DNA from 2 places in the Enterobacter sp. Li2LvB3 genome. Region 1 is predicted to be linked to the other one. Evidence: predicted binding sites of a transcription regulator. Region 1 holds the regulator's gene; the other holds the start of a gene.
The links. Region 1 encodes PhoB, which activates phosphate uptake and scavenging genes when phosphate is short. Its sites were predicted from a motif close to CTGTCATAAAACTGNCNNAT; they were not measured.
Positions count from the first base shown of each region.

Region 2: the regulator PhoB is predicted to act here: its motif matches at 2,556-2,575, upstream of glpT (glycerol-3-phosphate transporter).

Region 1 is NZ_JBSICG010000013.1:22,338-31,103, reverse strand. It holds gene phoR (phosphate regulon sensor histidine kinase PhoR) at 400-1,695, opposite strand; gene phoB (phosphate response regulator transcription factor PhoB) at 1,717-2,406, opposite strand; gene sbcD (exonuclease subunit SbcD) at 2,594-3,799, shown strand; gene sbcC (exonuclease subunit SbcC) at 3,796-6,927, shown strand; gene ACS603_RS12260 (hypothetical protein) at 7,040-7,201, opposite strand; gene mak (fructokinase) at 7,313-8,218, opposite strand; gene rdgC (recombination-associated protein RdgC) at 8,342-8,766, shown strand, end outside.
Region 2 is NZ_JBSICG010000018.1:36,014-44,779, reverse strand. It holds gene yfaE (class I ribonucleotide reductase maintenance protein YfaE) at 1-2, shown strand, start outside; gene glpQ (glycerophosphodiester phosphodiesterase) at 27-1,079, opposite strand; gene glpT (glycerol-3-phosphate transporter) at 1,091-2,443, opposite strand; gene glpA (anaerobic glycerol-3-phosphate dehydrogenase subunit A) at 2,700-4,328, shown strand; gene glpB (glycerol-3-phosphate dehydrogenase subunit GlpB) at 4,318-5,568, shown strand; gene glpC (anaerobic glycerol-3-phosphate dehydrogenase subunit GlpC) at 5,565-6,755, shown strand; gene ACS603_RS15480 (nicotinamide mononucleotide deamidase-related protein YfaY) at 6,790-7,989, opposite strand; gene ACS603_RS15475 (YfaZ family outer membrane protein) at 8,082-8,624, opposite strand; gene menE (o-succinylbenzoate--CoA ligase) at 8,758-8,766, opposite strand, start outside.

The DNA of each region.
Region 1 (8,766 bases):
TGCCTGTGGATGTGGTGTTGAAAACGTTGAGATTTTCGCCATCCCTGACGGGACAATACAGCGGAAAACTTGCTCAATTTCAGCGGGAAATTCTCCCGTCCTGGCGTGGAGAAGAATAGTTTTTCGATTTACCACGCAAATACAGTCGGTCTGACAGTATCTGGGGGGCAATTTAAACGCTTATAACGTTTAAAGGCAAGATGGGATCGTGAAACCAGAACAATATGCCAGTATGAAAAATCAGGCCAGCACAATACGCTATTTATAAGAAAAACCCATGGCTAATCATGCGAACAAAAAAGCATCGGGCGTATAAAATTCACTCAGGTTTTACTTGGCCGCAAAGCAAACGGGCCAGCAATGGCTGGCCCGTGGAAAGGAAAAATGACACGCCTGTTGTCAGGCGATTTTTTTGGCAATTAATCGTTCCGGGATAACGAAACTGAAACGAGTTCCTTTCCCCAGCGTGCTCTGAATATCGAGACGACTTTCATGATGATTGACCGCATGTTTCACAATCGCCAACCCCAGACCGCTTCCTCCGGTCTGGCGCGAGCGCGCTTTATCAACACGATAGAAGCGTTCGGTCAGGCGAGGCAGGTGTTCCGGCGAAATACCTGGCCCGTTGTCCTCAACGCTAAACTCCGCACCTGTCGGGGTATGTTGCCAGCGCACCACAATATGCGTCCCTTCTGGCGTGTGATTTACCGCGTTATAGACCAGGTTAGAAATGGCGCTACGCAACTCATCCTCGCTGCCCAGTACTTTCAGGCCATTATCAACCTCAAAGGTCAGTTGATGTTTTTTATGGCTCAAGGTCTGCGCTTCGCGCTCTACAACGCGCAGCATCATCGGCACGTCGATAGTGTCATTCAACGCAAGCGTCGGGGCGGCCTCTATTTTCGATAACGTCAGAAGCTGTTTCACCAGCCCTTCCATCCGGTGCGTTTGCTCACGCATGGTATGCAGCGCTTTTTCGCGTGGCGCCCCTTCCAGCGTTTGCTCCTGCATCATCTCCAGATAGCCCTGCAGCACCGTTAACGGCGTGCGCAATTCGTGGCTGACGTTGGCAAAGAAATTACGTCGCGCCCCTTCCAGCTGGTGCATCTGCGTTACGTCGCGCGCCACCATTAACCACTGCTGGTCGCTGTAGGGCATCACGCGGATCTCAAGGTGACGACCATTGTTCAGTTTCAGATTATGCGGGCGGGTGAAGTCACGTTTTTTCAGATACTGCGTAAATTCAGGGTAACGCAGAAGGTTAAGGATATTCTGGCCATTATCATCCGGCCAGCGCAGCCCAAGCAGCTGTTGCGCCAGGCCATTACACCAGAAGATAGTCCCTTCTTCGGTGGTCAGAATGACCGCATCCGGCAGCGACTCCGCGCCACTGCGAAAACGTTTGATCAGGCTACCCAGCTCACGACGGCGCTTTTTATTACGCATCTGCATCTGATGCAGGCCGTAGAGCAGCGGCTCCCAGCTTCCGCTTCCCGGCGGAGGCGTCATACTGCGGTCAACCCACAGCCACCAGGAAAGGCGCAGTAAGTTCCAGAAATGCCAAATTAGCAGCCCGGTGACCGCAGCCAGTAAAAACCACGGCAAATGTCCAACGAATGCCCCCAGAATGAGGGCCGGGATACAACAAAGAATGAGTTCAAAAACGAGCCTTTTCCATGACAGACGTTCCAGCACGCGTCACACTCCTGTCATTGTTCAGAAACGGGTCGAGAAACGATAACCCGTGCCGCGGACCGTCTGCACCATACGATCGTGGCCGCTCAGCTCCAGCGCTTTACGCAAGCGGCGAATATGGACATCAACCGTCCGGTCTTCGACATAGACGTTAGTCCCCCAGACGTTATTCAGCAACTGCTCACGGCTATAGACACGCTCAGGGTGAGTCATAAAGAAATGCAATAACTTGAATTCGGTCGGCCCCATATCGAGTGGGTTTTCGCCGGTCATCACCCGGTGTGACGTTGGATCAAGACTTAAGCCCTGCATCTCAATCACCTCTTCCACCGCCATCGGCGAAATACGGCGCATCACCGCTTTAATACGGGCGACCAGTTCTTTAGGAGAGAATGGTTTAGTGATGTAATCGTCAGCGCCTGTTTCCAGACCGCGCACACGATCTTCTTCTTCACCGCGCGCCGTGAGCATGACAACCGGAATATCGCGGGTCATCGCTTCACGTTTAATGTGTTTGATGAACTGCAATCCCGAGCCGCCAGGCAGCATCCAGTCAAGCAAAATCAAATCAGGCCAGGGTTCGTTAAGTTGATTCACCGCGCTGTCATAATCTTCAGCTTCTACCGGCTGAAAGCCATTTTGTTCGAGCACGAAGCACACCATTTCACGGATCGGAGCTTCATCTTCTACGACCAGAATACGTCTCGCCATACTTTGCCCTGTCTTATCTTATTTAAGTTACAAGTTTGTAATGCGGCGTCATTATGCGTCAGATTTATGACAGATTTATGAAAAACATTACCACTATAAATGGCAAACTGTTGTTTTATTACAGCGGTTATTTTCCGTTCTCTGAAAGTTTATAATCCTATCCTCATTTTTTTGCCACGGAACCGTTATGCGCATACTTCACACCTCGGACTGGCATCTGGGTCAAAATTTTTACAGCAAAAGCCGCGCCGCAGAACATGAAGCCTTCCTGAACTGGCTGCTGGAAACTGCTCAGTTGCACCAGGTTGATGCCATCATCGTTGCCGGTGATATTTTTGATACCGGGCAACCGCCAAGCTATGCGCGCGAACTGTATAACCGTTTTGTCGTTAACTTACAGCAAACCGGCTGTCATCTGGTGATTGTTGCGGGTAACCACGACTCCGTGGCAACGCTGAATGAATCCCGCGATATTCTCGCGTTCCTCAACACGACGGTCGTCGCCAGCGCCGGGCACGCCCCGCAGATCCTGAAAAAACGCGACGGGACGCCGGGTGCGGTACTGTGTCCGGTGCCTTTTTTACGTCCGAGAGATATCGTTCAGAGTCAGGCCGGGCTTTCCGGCGGTGAAAAGCAGCAGCACCTGTTGCAGAGCATAACCGACTACTACCACCAGCAGTATGAAGCAGCCTGCGCCCTTCGCGGTGAACAGGCGATCCCCGTGATTGCCACCGGACATTTGACTACCGTTGGGGCGAGCAAAAGTGACGCAGTACGTGACATTTATATCGGCACGCTTGATGCTTTCCCGGCGCAAAACTTCCCGCCTGCGGATTACATCGCGCTGGGGCATATTCACCGCGCGCAGATGATTGGCGGTAGCGAACATATTCGCTATTGCGGCTCCCCGATTTCCCTGAGTTTTGACGAGACGGGCAAAGCCAAATCCGTGCATCTGGTGACGTTTACCGCTGGCAAGCTCAGCGCCGTCGATACGCTGGACGTCCCGGTCACCCAACCGCTCGCGGTGCTCAAAGGCGACCAGGCAGCCATCACCACTCAGCTTGAGCAGTGGCGTGGCGCGGCGCAAGAACCGCCGGTCTGGCTGGATATCGAAATCACCACCGATGAATATCTGCATGATATGCAGCGTAAAATTCAGGCCTTAACGGAAGATTTGCCCGTCGAGGTGTTGCTGGTGCGCCGTAGCCGCGAACAGCGCGAGAAAATCCTGTTGAGCGCTCAGCGCGAAACGCTGAGCGAGCTGAAGGTCGAAGAGGTTTTTGAACGCCGGTTGGCCCAGGAAGAAATGGACGATGCAAAACGCGCCAGGCTGAACGAGCTGTTCGCCCATACACTGCACTCACTGAATGACGAGGAAGAGAACGCATGAAAATCCTGAGTCTGCGTCTGAAAAACCTCAACTCACTCAAGGGTGAGTGGAAAATCGACTTTACCGCTGAACCTTTCGCCAGCAACGGTTTATTTGCAATTACCGGTGCCACCGGGGCAGGTAAAACCACGCTGCTGGATGCCATTTGCCTTGCGCTGTACCACGAAACGCCGCGCCTGCAAAAAGTCTCTCAGGCGCAAAATGACCTGATGACGCGCGATACCGCCGAGTGTCTGGCGGAAGTAGAGTTCGAAGTAAAAGGCACGGCTTACCGCGCTTTCTGGAGCCAGAACCGGGCGCGTAACCAGCCAGACGGCAACTTACAGGCCCCGCGCGTGGAGCTGGCGCGCTGTGAAGACGGTAAAATCCTTGCCGATAAAGTGACGGACAAGCTTGAACAAACCGCTGCCCTGACGGGCCTGGATTACGATCGTTTTACCCGCTCGATGCTGCTCTCTCAGGGGCAATTTGCTGCCTTTCTTAATGCGAAACCCGGCGATCGCGCCGAACTGCTGGAAGAGCTGACCGGCACTGAGATCTACGGCCAGATTTCAGCACGGGTTTTTGAACAACACAAGGCAGCCCGTAGCGCCCTGGAGATGTGTGAGGCCCAGGCCGCTGGCGTGGTGCTCCTAAGTGAAGAGCAGCAACAACAGCTGCAGCAAAGTTTGCAGGTACTTACTGACGAAGAGAAAGCCCTGCTGGCGCAACAGCAGAGTCAACAGCAAGTCTTTCAGTGGCTTACGCGTCATGATGAGCTGCTGCGTGAACAGCAGCGTGCCACGGCCTTGCAGCAGCAAGCACAACAGGCACTGGCTGATGCCGGGCCGGAGCTGGCAAAACTTCAGCTTGCGCAGCCTGCTGCTGCGCTGCGTCCGCTCTGGGAGAGCCAGCGCGAGCAGACCACTCGCCTCGCGCAGACACAGCAGCAAATTGTTGAAGTAAATACTCGCTTACAGGCAAGAAACGCACAGCGGGCGCGAGTGCGCAACGGCGCGTTACGCACTCGCGAACAACTGCAAACTGACCTGACAACGCTCGCCCAGTGGCTTGCCGGGAACGAGCGTTTTCGCCAGTGGGGCCAGGAAATTGCCGGATGGCGTGCCCATTTCACCCAGTTGAGTCGTGATAAACATCAGCTTGTTGCACTCACCGCCCGCCTCGCGGAACTGCGTCAAAAGCTGGCCGGTTTGCCGGTAAGCAGCCTGACGATGACGACCGAAGAGGTTGCGGTGGCGATGGAGCAGCAAGCCCAGTCGCGCACCGCACGCCAGCGCCTGACAACACTCCACGCGCGCTATCAGCCACTACAAAAACACCTGGCACAATATGGCGAAAGCGTGCAAAAAGCCCAGGCTGAGCAGGTGACACTCAATGACACCCTCGCGCTACGCAGGCAGCAATACAAGGAAAAAAACCAGCACTATCTGGATGTCGAACAGCTTTGCAGGCAAGAAGAGAAAATCAAAAGTCTGGAAGCCGAACGCGCCCAGTTACAGGCCGGGCACCCTTGCCCGCTGTGCGGTTCAACAACGCATCCGGCGGTAACGGAATATCAGGCGCTGGAACTCAGTGCCAGCCAGCGTCGCCGCGACGAGCTGGCAAAAGAAGTCGCGGCGCTGAAAGAGGAAGGTTTGCTGGTTCTGGGGCAGGTTAACGCCCTGACCCAGCAGATCCAGCGCGAAACAGCTGAGGCGCAAACCTTATCTCAGGAAGAGCAATCACTTACTAACGAGTGGCAAGAGGTGTGCGGCACGCTGAATATTCATCTGAATATTCAGGATGATATCACCCCGTGGATGAACGAGCAGGAACACTACGAGCGCCAGCTTTATCAGTTGAGCCAGCGCCTGACGCTGCAAAAGCAGCTCAACGAGCAGGAAGAGCAGCAGCGGCAGTACCAGCAACAGTGGGCCGCAACCCGCCAGACGCTGGAACATATGCTGAGCACGCTGTCACTGAACGTGCCTGAAGAGGGTGCTGAAGCAGTCTGGCTGACCGAGCGCGAAAACGAATTATCGCGCTGGCAGGAAAATCAAACCCGACACAGCGCCATACAAGAGCGTATTAACGCCCTGACGCCACTGCTTGATACGCTGCCTGAGGCTGATAGCGCAGAGGCCGACACTATTATCCCGGATAACTGGCGCGACATTCACAATGAGTGCGTCTCCCTGCAAAGCCAGCTTGCAACTCTCCAGCAGCAGGAAGGGCTGGAAAGTGAGCGTATGCAGCAGTCGCAGACTCAGTTTGCAACCGCACTGGCAGCAAGTACTTTTGCCGATCAGGAGGCATTCCTGTCCGCGCTTCTGGATAACGACACGTATCTTCGCCTTGAACAACTGAAACAAACGCTGGAAAACCAGAATCAGCAGGCAACAGCACTCTTTGGGCAAGCGAATCATCAGCTGCAAGGACACCTGCAACTGCGCCCGGAAGGGGCTGACTGCGATGTCCCTGGCTTGCAGGCACAACTGCAACAGCTGGCGCAGAGGTTACGCGACAATACCACTCACCAGGGTGAAATCCGCCAGCAGCTTAAGCAGGACAGCGATAACCGTCTGCATCAGCAGGCATTGATGCAGCAAATCGATGAGGCCGCGCGTCTTGCCGAAGACTGGGGTTATCTCAACGCGCTGATAGGCTCCAGCACCGGCGACAGGTTCCGTAAATTTGCCCAAGGGCTGACGCTGGATAATCTGGTCTGGCTTGCCAACCAGCAGCTTAACCGCCTGCACGGCCGCTATTTGCTCCAGCGTAAAGCGAGCGACGCGCTGGAGCTGGAAGTGGTTGACACCTGGCAGGCTGACGCGGTGCGCGATACCCGCACCCTGTCCGGCGGTGAAAGCTTCCTCGTCAGCCTGGCGCTGGCGCTGGCGCTTTCTGACCTGGTCAGTCATAAAACACGCATTGACTCTCTGTTCCTGGATGAAGGGTTTGGCACGCTGGATAGTGAAACGCTGGATACCGCGCTGGATGCGCTGGATGCGCTGAACGCGACCGGAAAAACCATCGGTGTGATTAGCCACGTTGAGGCGATGAAAGAGCGAATTCCGGTGCAGATTAAGGTGAAAAAGATTAACGGGCTTGGGTACAGCAAGCTGGATAAGGTGTTTGCGGTGGAGTGATGGTGGGGTAATTCTGTGTGGTCTGGTGCCCTCACCCCGCAGGGCTGAGGGGAACATACGGCTCAGGTGGTCATTCCGTTCACTTTATGTTCCTTGCTACTCTGTTACCACATTACCGGTGAACGTGCCAGGGTGGCTCACCGCCACCACCCTGGCCACCCGGGCTCCCGGCAAGAAAATCGTCGCTTCGCGATGCCCTCAGCTTATTCCTTTCGGCTTTCGGGTCGGGCGCGATGCAGCGTCCCTGCAAGTCGCGCCCTCTCGGCGCATCCATGCGCCTCGCCCCGGCCTACAGGAAACGCATCGGCGATTTTCAGCCGGACCATGGCGCCGCTGTAACGTGTTTATTCTAATGACGCTATTTGATCGCTTAATAACAAAAAATTTATTCTGGCCACAGCCACGCCGCACCGCGCACGCCGCTGGAATCCCCGTGCACCGCTTTGCGGATCGGGGTTTCACACTCGCCGCCGAACACCCACTGTTTCACCAGACCAGGTACCGTGGCGTACAGACGATCAACATTGCTCATCCCTCCCCCCAGGACAATCACATCGGGGTCGAGAATATTCACAACATGCGCCAGTGACTTCGCCAGCCGCATTTCGTAGCGGCTCAGAGCCAGTTCCGCCACAGGATCGTGCTCTTCAACCAGGCACATGATCTCGTTGCCCTTCAGCGGTTGCCCACTGAGGCGATGATAGTCCTTCGCAAAACCGGTGCCGGAGATAAACGTCTCGATACACCCTTGTTTGCCGCAGTAGCACGGCACTTCAGCGCGATATTTCAGCTCGTCTTCGTCCATCCATGGCAGAGGGTTATGCCCCCATTCGCCTGCCGTGCCGTTACCGCCAATGTGGGAACGGCCATTAAAGGCTACCCCTGCGCCACACCCTGTTCCGATGATCACCGCAAATACCGTCTGGGCACCTGCGGCAGCCCCATCGATGGCCTCCGAAACTGCCAGACAGTTGGCATCATTCGCCAGACGCACTTCGCGGCTCAGGCGCGCGCTCAAGTCTTTATCAAAAGGCTGGCCGTTGAGCCAGGTGGAGTTAGCGTTTTTCACCACGCCGGTGTACGGCGAAATCGAGCCAGGAATGCCCATTCCCACGGTACCGGTTTGCCCTGTCGCCTGCTCTGCCATCTCGACCAGACGCGCGATCGTCTCAATGGTCTGGTGATAATCATCACGTGGCGTAGGCAGACGGTGGCGAAACAGTTGCTCCCCCTGTTCGCTCAGCGCGATGACTTCGGTTTTGGTGCCGCCCAAATCAATCCCAATACGCACAAGACACTCCTCATTATTTTGATTATCAACAGAGTAGAAGCCGGTTACCCGATTAGCAATGCAAGCACTGCGACAATTCGTTATCATGCCCGCTGATTTAACGACAAGGCCGTGGAAATTATCATGCTGTGGTTCAAAAATTTGATGGTTTACCGTCTTAGCCGCGACGTTTCGCTGCGTGCTGAAGAGATGGAAAAACAGTTAGCCGCTTACACCTTTACCCCTTGCGGTAGCCAGGATATGGCAAAAACCGGTTGGGTTCCTCCGATGGGTTCACAAAGTGACGCGCTGACCCACGCCAGCAGCACGGGTCAAATCATTGTCTGCGCCCGTAAAGAAGAGAAGATCCTGCCCTCACCAGTGGTGAAGCAGGCACTCGAAGCGAAGATCTTCAAGCTGGAAGCCGAACAGGGCCGCAAGCTGAAAAAAACCGAAAAAGATTCACTGAAAGACGAAGTGCTGCACTCTCTGCTACCGCGCGCTTTTAGCCGTTTTAGCCAGACGATGATGTGGATCGACACCGTAAACGGGCTGATCATGGTTGACTG
Region 2 (8,766 bases), on a different contig from region 1:
AAAAAAAGGGCCTTACGGCCCTTTTTCTATTTTAAGAACGTTACTGCTTTATCCGGGAAATCCGTAAACAACCCGTCCACACCCGCCTGGTTATACAACACGTCGTAAAGCTGGTTTACGTCCGTCGCATACTCTGGCAACTGGTCTGCACGCACCGTATACGGATGCACCTGCATTTTGCTGGCGTGTGCTTCTTTCACCATCGCCGTCAGCTTCACGTGGCCCGGCGTTGAACCTTCAGCCACCAGCATATGGTAATCCGGCCCGATGCCGTCGGCGTACTGCGCAATCTGCTTCATCGCGCCAGGCTTAAACATCCAGTCGTAGTTGTAGTTCACCCACTTCCCGTCTGGCTGTTTCTCCTGGGTTTCATTCCAGTCGGTATACGCAATCAGCTGCACCAGATTGAGGTTCATCCCCATTTTTGGCTCCAGCTCGGTTTTAATGCGCTTCAGTTCAGCGGCATCAAAACATTGCAGATAGACTTTGTCCTGTTTGCTGGTGTAGCCGTACTTCTTCAGTACCTCCAGCGTTCTGGCAGCAATGTCCTTGCCTTCCTGATGATGGAACCACGGCGCTTTTATTTCCGGGTAGATGCCAATGTTTTTGCCCGTCGAGTGGTTCAGCCCCTGAACAAACTCTATCTCCTCTTCGAAGGTATGAATGCGGAAATCAGATTTGCCCATCGGGAAACGTCCCGGATAGACCTGCACTTTCTTGCCGTTTTCAATCTCAAAGCCTTCGGTAAATTTCAGCGAGCGAATCTCCGCCAGCGTGAAGTCGATGGCGTAATAGCGCCCGTCTTTACGGGCGCGATCCGGGAAACGTTCGGCCACATCTGTCACACGGTCAAGATAGTGGTCATGCAGGACAACCAGTTGGTCGTCCTTCGTCATCACCAGATCCTGCTCCAGGTAATCCGCGCCCTGCGCATAGGCCATCGCTTTCGCCGGCAGCGTGTGTTCCGGCAGGTAACCGCTCGCGCCACGGTGGGCAATAACAATCTTATCGGCTGCCAGTGCGGAGCCTGTTATCAGACCGGCCAGCAACAGGCCGGTCGCAAGTTGCGTCAATTTCATCGTAATATTCCTTATCGACGACGCGCCAGCACTTCAGCGTGGTGACGTTTTTCACCAATCATCACAACAATCAGCAGCAGTACAGCCAGCACGCTACCGCCAATCATCACCATAAAGCCGCCATCCCAGCCGAAGAAGTCAACGGTATAGCCCACAATGGCGCTCGCCGCGACCGAGCCGCCCAGATAACCAAACAGCCCGGTAAAGCCTGCTGCCGTCCCTGCCGCTTTTTTCGGTGCCAGCTCCAGCGCGTGAAGGCCAATCAGCATCACCGGGCCATAAATCAGGAAGCCAATTACGATCATACAGGCCATATCCACACCCGGGTTGCCCGGCGGGTTGAGCCAGTAAACCACGGTAGCGATGGTCACCAGGGTCATAAAGAACACGCCCGTGGCACCACGGTTGCCTCTGAACACTTTGTCCGACATCCACCCACACAGCAGCGTGCCTGGGATCCCGGCATATTCATACAGGAAGTAAGCCCAGGAAGATTTATCCAGCGCGAAGTGCTTAACCTCTTTCAGGTAAGTTGGCGACCAGTCGAGGATGCCGTAACGCAAGAGGTAGACAAACACGTTCGCCACTGCGATGTACCACAGCAGTTTATTGGGCAGCACATACTTCATGAAGATCTGTTTCGCCGTCAGCTCTTCTTCGTGTTGCTCGCTGTAATCATCCGGGTAGTCATTTTTATACTCTTCAATCGCTGGCAGACCGCAGGACTGCGGCGTATCGCGCATCAGCGCGAAGGCAAAAATGGCTACCACAATTGCGCCAAAGGCAGGCATGTAGAGTGCGGCTTTCCAGTCGTTGAACCAGGCCATCCCCAGCAGGAACAGCAGCGGCGGAATACCGCCACCCACGTTATGCGCACAGTTCCACACCGACACGATGCCGCCACGTTCTTTCTGCGACCACCAGTGCACCATGGTACGTCCGCACGGCGGCCACCCCATCCCCTGGAACCAGCCGCACAGGAACAGCAGCACAAACATAACGGCAATGCTCGACGTCGCCCATGGCACAAAGCCCATAAACAACATCACTGCGGCCGCCAGAATCAGACCGGCAGGCAAGAAAACGCGCGGATTCGAACGATCCGACACCGACCCCATAATGAATTTAGAAAAACCGTAGGCAATTGAAATCCCGGACAGCGCGAACCCCAGGTCACCGCGCGAGAAACCCTGCTCTACCAGATACGGCATGGCGAGCGCAAAGTTCTTACGTACCAGATAGTAAGCCGCGTACCCGAAGAAAATCCCGAGGAAGATTTGCCAACGCAGGCGACGGTAAAGCGGATCGATTTCTGCCTCTGGCAGACGCGCCCGATGTGGGGCAGGTTTGAAGATACTGAGCATGATAGCCTCCGTGGCCGTATTTGAATTTTCAGAGGGTTATCTACCCCCTAACTCCAGAGAGGCGGCGATGTTAAAAAATCACAGTGATTGTTACTGTGAAACAACGCACAGATTGTTACAGAAATATGACAGGATGCGCAAAAAAGGCGCATGAAATCACGTTTCACTTTCGATTCTTGCTCGATTATGTTCGAAATCAAACAAACCACAGAATTGATGTGGCTAAATGGTAAAAAAACGAACATGAGGGAAGACAATGACAATTCACGATCCCCGCTATAGCGATGTGATTATCATTGGCGGTGGGGCAACAGGTGCAGGTATCGCACGCGACTGCGCCCTGCGAGGGTTAAATGTGACGCTACTCGAGCGTCACGATATCGCAACGGGCGCAACCGGGCGTAATCATGGTTTGCTGCACAGCGGCGCGCGGTATGCCGTCACAGACGGTGAATCTGCGCGCGAGTGTATTGCCGAAAACCAGATCCTCAAACGCATCGCCCGCCACTGTATTGAACCGACCGATGGCCTGTTCATCACCCTTCCCGAAGATGATCTCGCGTTCCAGCACACCTTTCTTACGGCCTGTACTGCCGCGGGTATTCACGCCGAAGCGATAGATCCCGCCATGGCGCGTCGCCTTGAGCCTTCTGTAAACCCGGCGCTGATGGGTGCTGTTAAAGTCCCCGACGGCACCGTGGATCCGTTTCGTCTCACGGCCGCCAATATGCTGGATGCCCGTGAGCATGGCGCCCGCATCCTGACCGGACATGAAGTCACTGGCCTTATCCGCAAGGGAGATAGCGTGTGCGGCGTGCGGGTGTTTGACCCGCAATATAATGAATACAGCGAACTGTATGCTCCCGTGGTGGTCAATGCGGCGGGGATCTGGGGGCAGCGCATTGCAGAATATGCCGACTTATCCATCCGCATGTTCCCGGCCAAAGGCTCGCTGCTGATCCTCGATCACCGCATCAATAACCATGTCATTAACCGCTGCCGTAAACCGTCTGACGCCGATATTCTGGTGCCGGGTGACACAATCTCGTTGATTGGCACCACCTCAACCCACGTTGACTACAGCGAGATTGATTACAACCGGGTGACCGCCGAAGAGGTCGATATTCTGCTGCGCGAAGGGGAAAAGCTGGCCCCGGTAATGGCCCGCACTCGTATTCTTCGTGCTTATGCTGGTGTACGCCCACTGGTTGCCAGTGATAACGACCCCAGCGGTCGTAACGTCAGCCGTGGCATTGTGCTGCTCGATCACGCACAGCGCGACGGCATGGAAGGCTTTATTACCATCACCGGCGGTAAACTGATGACCTACCGTCTGATGGCGCAGTGGGCCACAGACGCCGTGTGTCGCAAACTGGGCAATACTGAGCCCTGCGTTACCGCAGAGAGGCCCCTCCCTGGATCACAGCAATCCACCGAAAAAACGCTGCAAAAAATCATCTCATTGCCCGCGCCACTGCGTGGGTCTGCGGTCTATCGCCACGGTGACCGGACACCAGCGTGGCTCGGTGAGGGGCGACTTAGCCGAAGCCTGGTGTGCGAGTGCGAGGCGGTGACCGCTGGTGAAGTGCAGTACGCGGTTGAAAACCTGACGGTGAATAACCTGCTCGATTTACGCCGCCGCACGCGCGTCGGCATGGGGACCTGTCAGGGCGAGCTTTGCGCCTGCCGCGCGGCCGGGCTGCTGCAACGTTTTCACGCCACCACCTCAACCCAGTCGCTTGCTCAGCTCAGCGATTTTTTAAACGAACGCTGGAAAGGCATTCAGCCTGTTGCCTGGGGCGATGCCCTGCGCGAAAGCGAATTCACCCGCTGGGTCTACCAGGGGCTTTGCGGTCTGGAGAAGGAACAACACGATGAAATTTGATACGGTTATCGTTGGCGGCGGGCTGGCAGGTGTGCTTTGCGGTATCCGGCTGACACAGCAGGGCCTGCGCTGTGCGATTATTACTCGCGGCCAAAGTGCCCTGCACTTCTCTTCAGGCTCTCTGGATCTGCTGGGCGCGTTGCCTGACGGCTCGCTGGTCCACACGCCGCTAAAAGCCCTCGACAATCTGCCGCCTGAACACCCTTACACCCTGATTGGCGCACAAAATGTTACCCGTTTTGCCCATCAAACCGAAACCCTGCTGGCGACTTGCGGCGCGCGCTTACAGGGCAGCGCCCAGCTCAACCATCAGCGGGTGACGCCGCTCGGCACGCTGCGTAGTGCCTGGCTTAGCCCGGAAGAGGTTCCCGTCGCGCCATTCAAAGCCAGACACGTGCTGGTGGTGGGTATCAGCGGTTTTCTCGATTTCCAGCCGCATCTTGCTGCGGCCTCGCTTAACCAGCAGGGTATCAGCGCCGACACGGCGGAAATCGAGCTGCCCGAACTGGATGTTCTGCGGGAAAACCCGAGCGAATTTCGGGCGGTCAACATCGCCAGGCTGCTTGATAACGAAGACAAATGGCCGCTGCTGTTTGAAGCGCTTAAACCCCTCAGCGAAAAATACGACACTCTGTTTATGCCCGCCTGCTTTGGCTTAACGGACAACCGGCTCTGGCGCTGGCTGTCGGACCGTCTCCCATGCTCTGTTGGTTTACTTCCCACACTGCCTCCGTCCGTGCCTGGCATTCGTTTGCATAACCAGTTGCAACGCCAGTTCATCGCCCAGGGCGGTATCTGGATGGCGGGAGATGAGGTGAAAAATATCACCCTGAAAGACGGCGCAGTCAGTGAAGTCTGGACCCGAAACCATGCTGATATTCCCCTGCGCACCCGTTTTGCCGTACTCGCCAGCGGGAGTTTCTTCAGCAATGGGCTGTTAAGCAGCCGCACTGGCATCCGCGAAGCCATTCTGGGGCTGGATGTCCGGCAAAGCACGTCCCGTGCCGACTGGTATCAGAGCGATTTCTTCACTCCACAGCCCTGGCAGCAGTTCGGCGTCATTGTCGATAACACCCTGCGCCCGCAGTTATCAGGCGCGCCCATCGATAATCTCTACGCCATCGGTTCCATTCTGGGCGGATACGATCCCATCGCCCAGGGCTGTGGCGGCGGTGTTTGTGCCATTACGGCGCTCAGTGTTGCAGAACAGATTTGCCAGCGCGCGGAGGCGGAACAATGAACGACACCCATTTTGAAAGCTGCATTAAATGTACGGTCTGCACCACGGTTTGCCCGGTAAGCGGCGTTAACCCTGCCTATCCGGGGCCAAAGCAGGCCGGGCCAGACGGTGAACGCCTGCGCCTGAAAGATGGCGCGCTGTACGATGAAGCGCTGAAGTACTGTATCAACTGTAAACGGTGTGAAGTGGCCTGCCCGTCAGATGTCAACATTGGCGACATCATTCAGCGGGCGCGGGCGCGCTACAGCCGGCAAAAGCCGACGCTGCGCGATGCCATTCTCAGCCATACCGACCTGATGGGCAGTGTCTCAACGCCTTTCGCTCCGCTGGTAAATGTCGCCACATCGCTCAAACCGGTGCGCCAGCTGCTGGATGCCACGCTTAAGATCGATCACCATCGTAGCCTGCCGAAGTATTCCCACGGCACTTTCCGGCGATGGTACAAATCCGTGGCGGCAAAACAGGCGCAGTTTGCCGATCAGGTGGCCTTCTTCCACGGTTGCTACGTGAATTACAACCATCCGCAACTGGGGAAAGATCTGCTGAAAGTGCTGAATGCGATGGGCACCGGCGTGCAGCTGCTGAGCAAAGAGAAGTGCTGCGGCGTGCCGTTGATTGCCAACGGTTTTACCGATAAAGCACGTAAACAGGCCAAAAGCAATGTCACGTCGCTTCGTGAGGCGATTGTCGATAAAGGTATTCCGGTGCTGGCGACCTCTTCCACCTGTACCTTCACGCTACGCGATGAGTATCCGCACGTGCTGGATGTGGATAACAGCGGACTGCGTGAACACATCGAACTGGCGACCCGTTTTCTGTGGCGCAAGCTCGATAGCGGACAGACTCTGCCGCTGGGCAAATTACCGCTGAAAGTGGTCTATCACACTCCCTGCCACATGGAAAAAATGGGATGGTCGCTCTATACGCTCGAACTGTTGCGCCTGATCCCAGGGCTGGAACTGACGGTGCTGGATTCACGTTGTTGTGGTATCGCGGGAACGTACGGCTTCAAAAGTGAAAACTACGAAACATCGCAGGCGATTGGGGCGCCCTTGTTCCGCCAGATTGAAGAGAGCGGTGCGGATTTGGTGGTGACCGACTGCGAAACCTGTAAATGGCAGATTGAGATGTCCACCAGCAAACGTTGCGAACACCCTATTACCTTGTTGGCTAAAGCACTGGGGTAAACAGTGCCGGGGTGCGTTCACCCCGGCAAAGGTGTTACCCGATAAACATCGACTCGACGACGTTGATCCAGCCGTGTTCGCTGGCTACCTCTTTTCCGTTCAGCCAGCGGCGCAGCATGTTCAGCGCCATCATGGCGCACACCTCCTGACGCACGGCTAAACTGTGGCGGGTAATGCTCATTTTCACCCGCAGCGCGTGCGTCCCTTCCGGGGTGGCGAGCGCAAAGTTAAGGTGGTCATCGTCAATCCCGCCGATGGCAAGCGCCAGCCCGGCAAAATGATTCACCCTGCGCTCAGACGCCCAGTGCGCCGTTTGCGCCAGCGTCTCTTGCTGGAACGGTACAACCTCGCTGGCCAGCAGCGGTGCTTCGGCTCTGGAAAGCTGCAATGCCAGCAATCCGCCGGTGAACTGTTCGCTTAAAGTGACGCTCAGTTGGCGGGATTGCAGACTGCGGGCAATTTGCGCGGGCAGCCCTTCTGTCCCTTCAAAAATCAGGCTTTCACCCGCCACACGCTGTACTTCTGGCCACAGCGCCAGCATGGCCGCTTTTTGCGTTGCCGGCCCCGTCAGTTTGAGCTCGATAATCGGCATTGAGGAGCGGTAGCCCATCGACACGCCAGGCGGCAGTTGCAGGTGATCAAGGCTTTGCGCCAGATCGCTTTCAGAGCGGCCAAAGGTGGTCAGGCGCAAGCACAGCGGCGGTTCAGGCAGCGTAAAGCGCTCACGCAGGCGCGGCAGAATTTGCTGCTCCACCATGACTTTAAATTCAGAAGGGACACCCGGTGTGAAGAACATCAGGCAACGGTTCAGTTTGATGGCAAATCCGCAGGCGGTGCCTACCGGATTATCCACCAGTTCGGCGCTGGCGGGAATTTCAGCCTGCTTGCGGTTGCTCGGGGCCATGACCCTACCGCGTTCTGTGAAGAAGCGCTCCATCTGAGTGAGCCACTCTTCATGCATCACCAGGCCTTCGCCTTTGGCCGTGGCGGCGGCCAGCGCGCTTAAATCATCACTGGTGGGGCCAAGCCCGCCGTTCACGATCAGTACATCGGCGTGTTCACTGCGTTCGCGCAGAATATTCACCAGTGACTCAAGATTGTCGCCCACTGTATTGCGGCGCGTTAACGGTAATCCTTGCTCAAAGAATAAATCGGCCAGCCAGGCAGCATTGGTATCAATAATTTGTCCATGCAGCACTTCGTCGCCAGTGGATAACATTTCCACGCTTATCATTGTGTTCTCCCACTTCTATGGTCAAAACACTATAACGCAATGAGCATAGGTGGGAAGAGAAACTGGCGCGGCAGAACACCGCGCCGAAGAGATTAGAAGCCTGCGCTGACACCCACATACGGGCCATCGGCCAGGGCGTTGTCGCGATTGCCATCTTTACCTGCCAGATTCAGGTAACGGTAGCCTGCTTCAATCGTGATCGGACGCATGATAGTCCAGCGCGCACCGGCGTTGGCTTCTTCATAGCTCTCAATGCCGCTGGAAAGCGAATCCGGAGAGTAGTAGTACTCGCCAAACAGGCCGAAGCTGTCGCCGATTTTCCACTGCAAACCGCCACCCACAGCCGCCGCGTAGCCTTCATCACCGTCATTTGGATTGGTGTAAACGCCTTTGCCGCCTACGGTCGCCAGGAATGGTCCCAGAGGAATGTTCAGACCCAGGCCGAGGCTTGCCGCATCGCCATCGTCGTCGTTATGCGTCCAGCCGCCGGTCATTGCCAGGCCGGAGCTTTCCGTGCCCAGGCCAAAGCCCAGGTGGGTGTAATCCTGACCCGCCGAGCCGTTAAAGCTGATGGCGTTAGCCGCCGCAGAAACAAAAATAAGGCCGCTGAGGCCCAGTAATGCCACTTTTTTCATTGTCGTGATCCCACACCGTTTAATTAGAGATGTCCCAAAACCGCGAGATTTTAACCCGAGTCTCTCTGGGATCAAGCACTCTGCGTGCGCCAGACAAGAAGATTGTAACTATTTGATACTCTGGCAGGTGTGGCTATCCCTT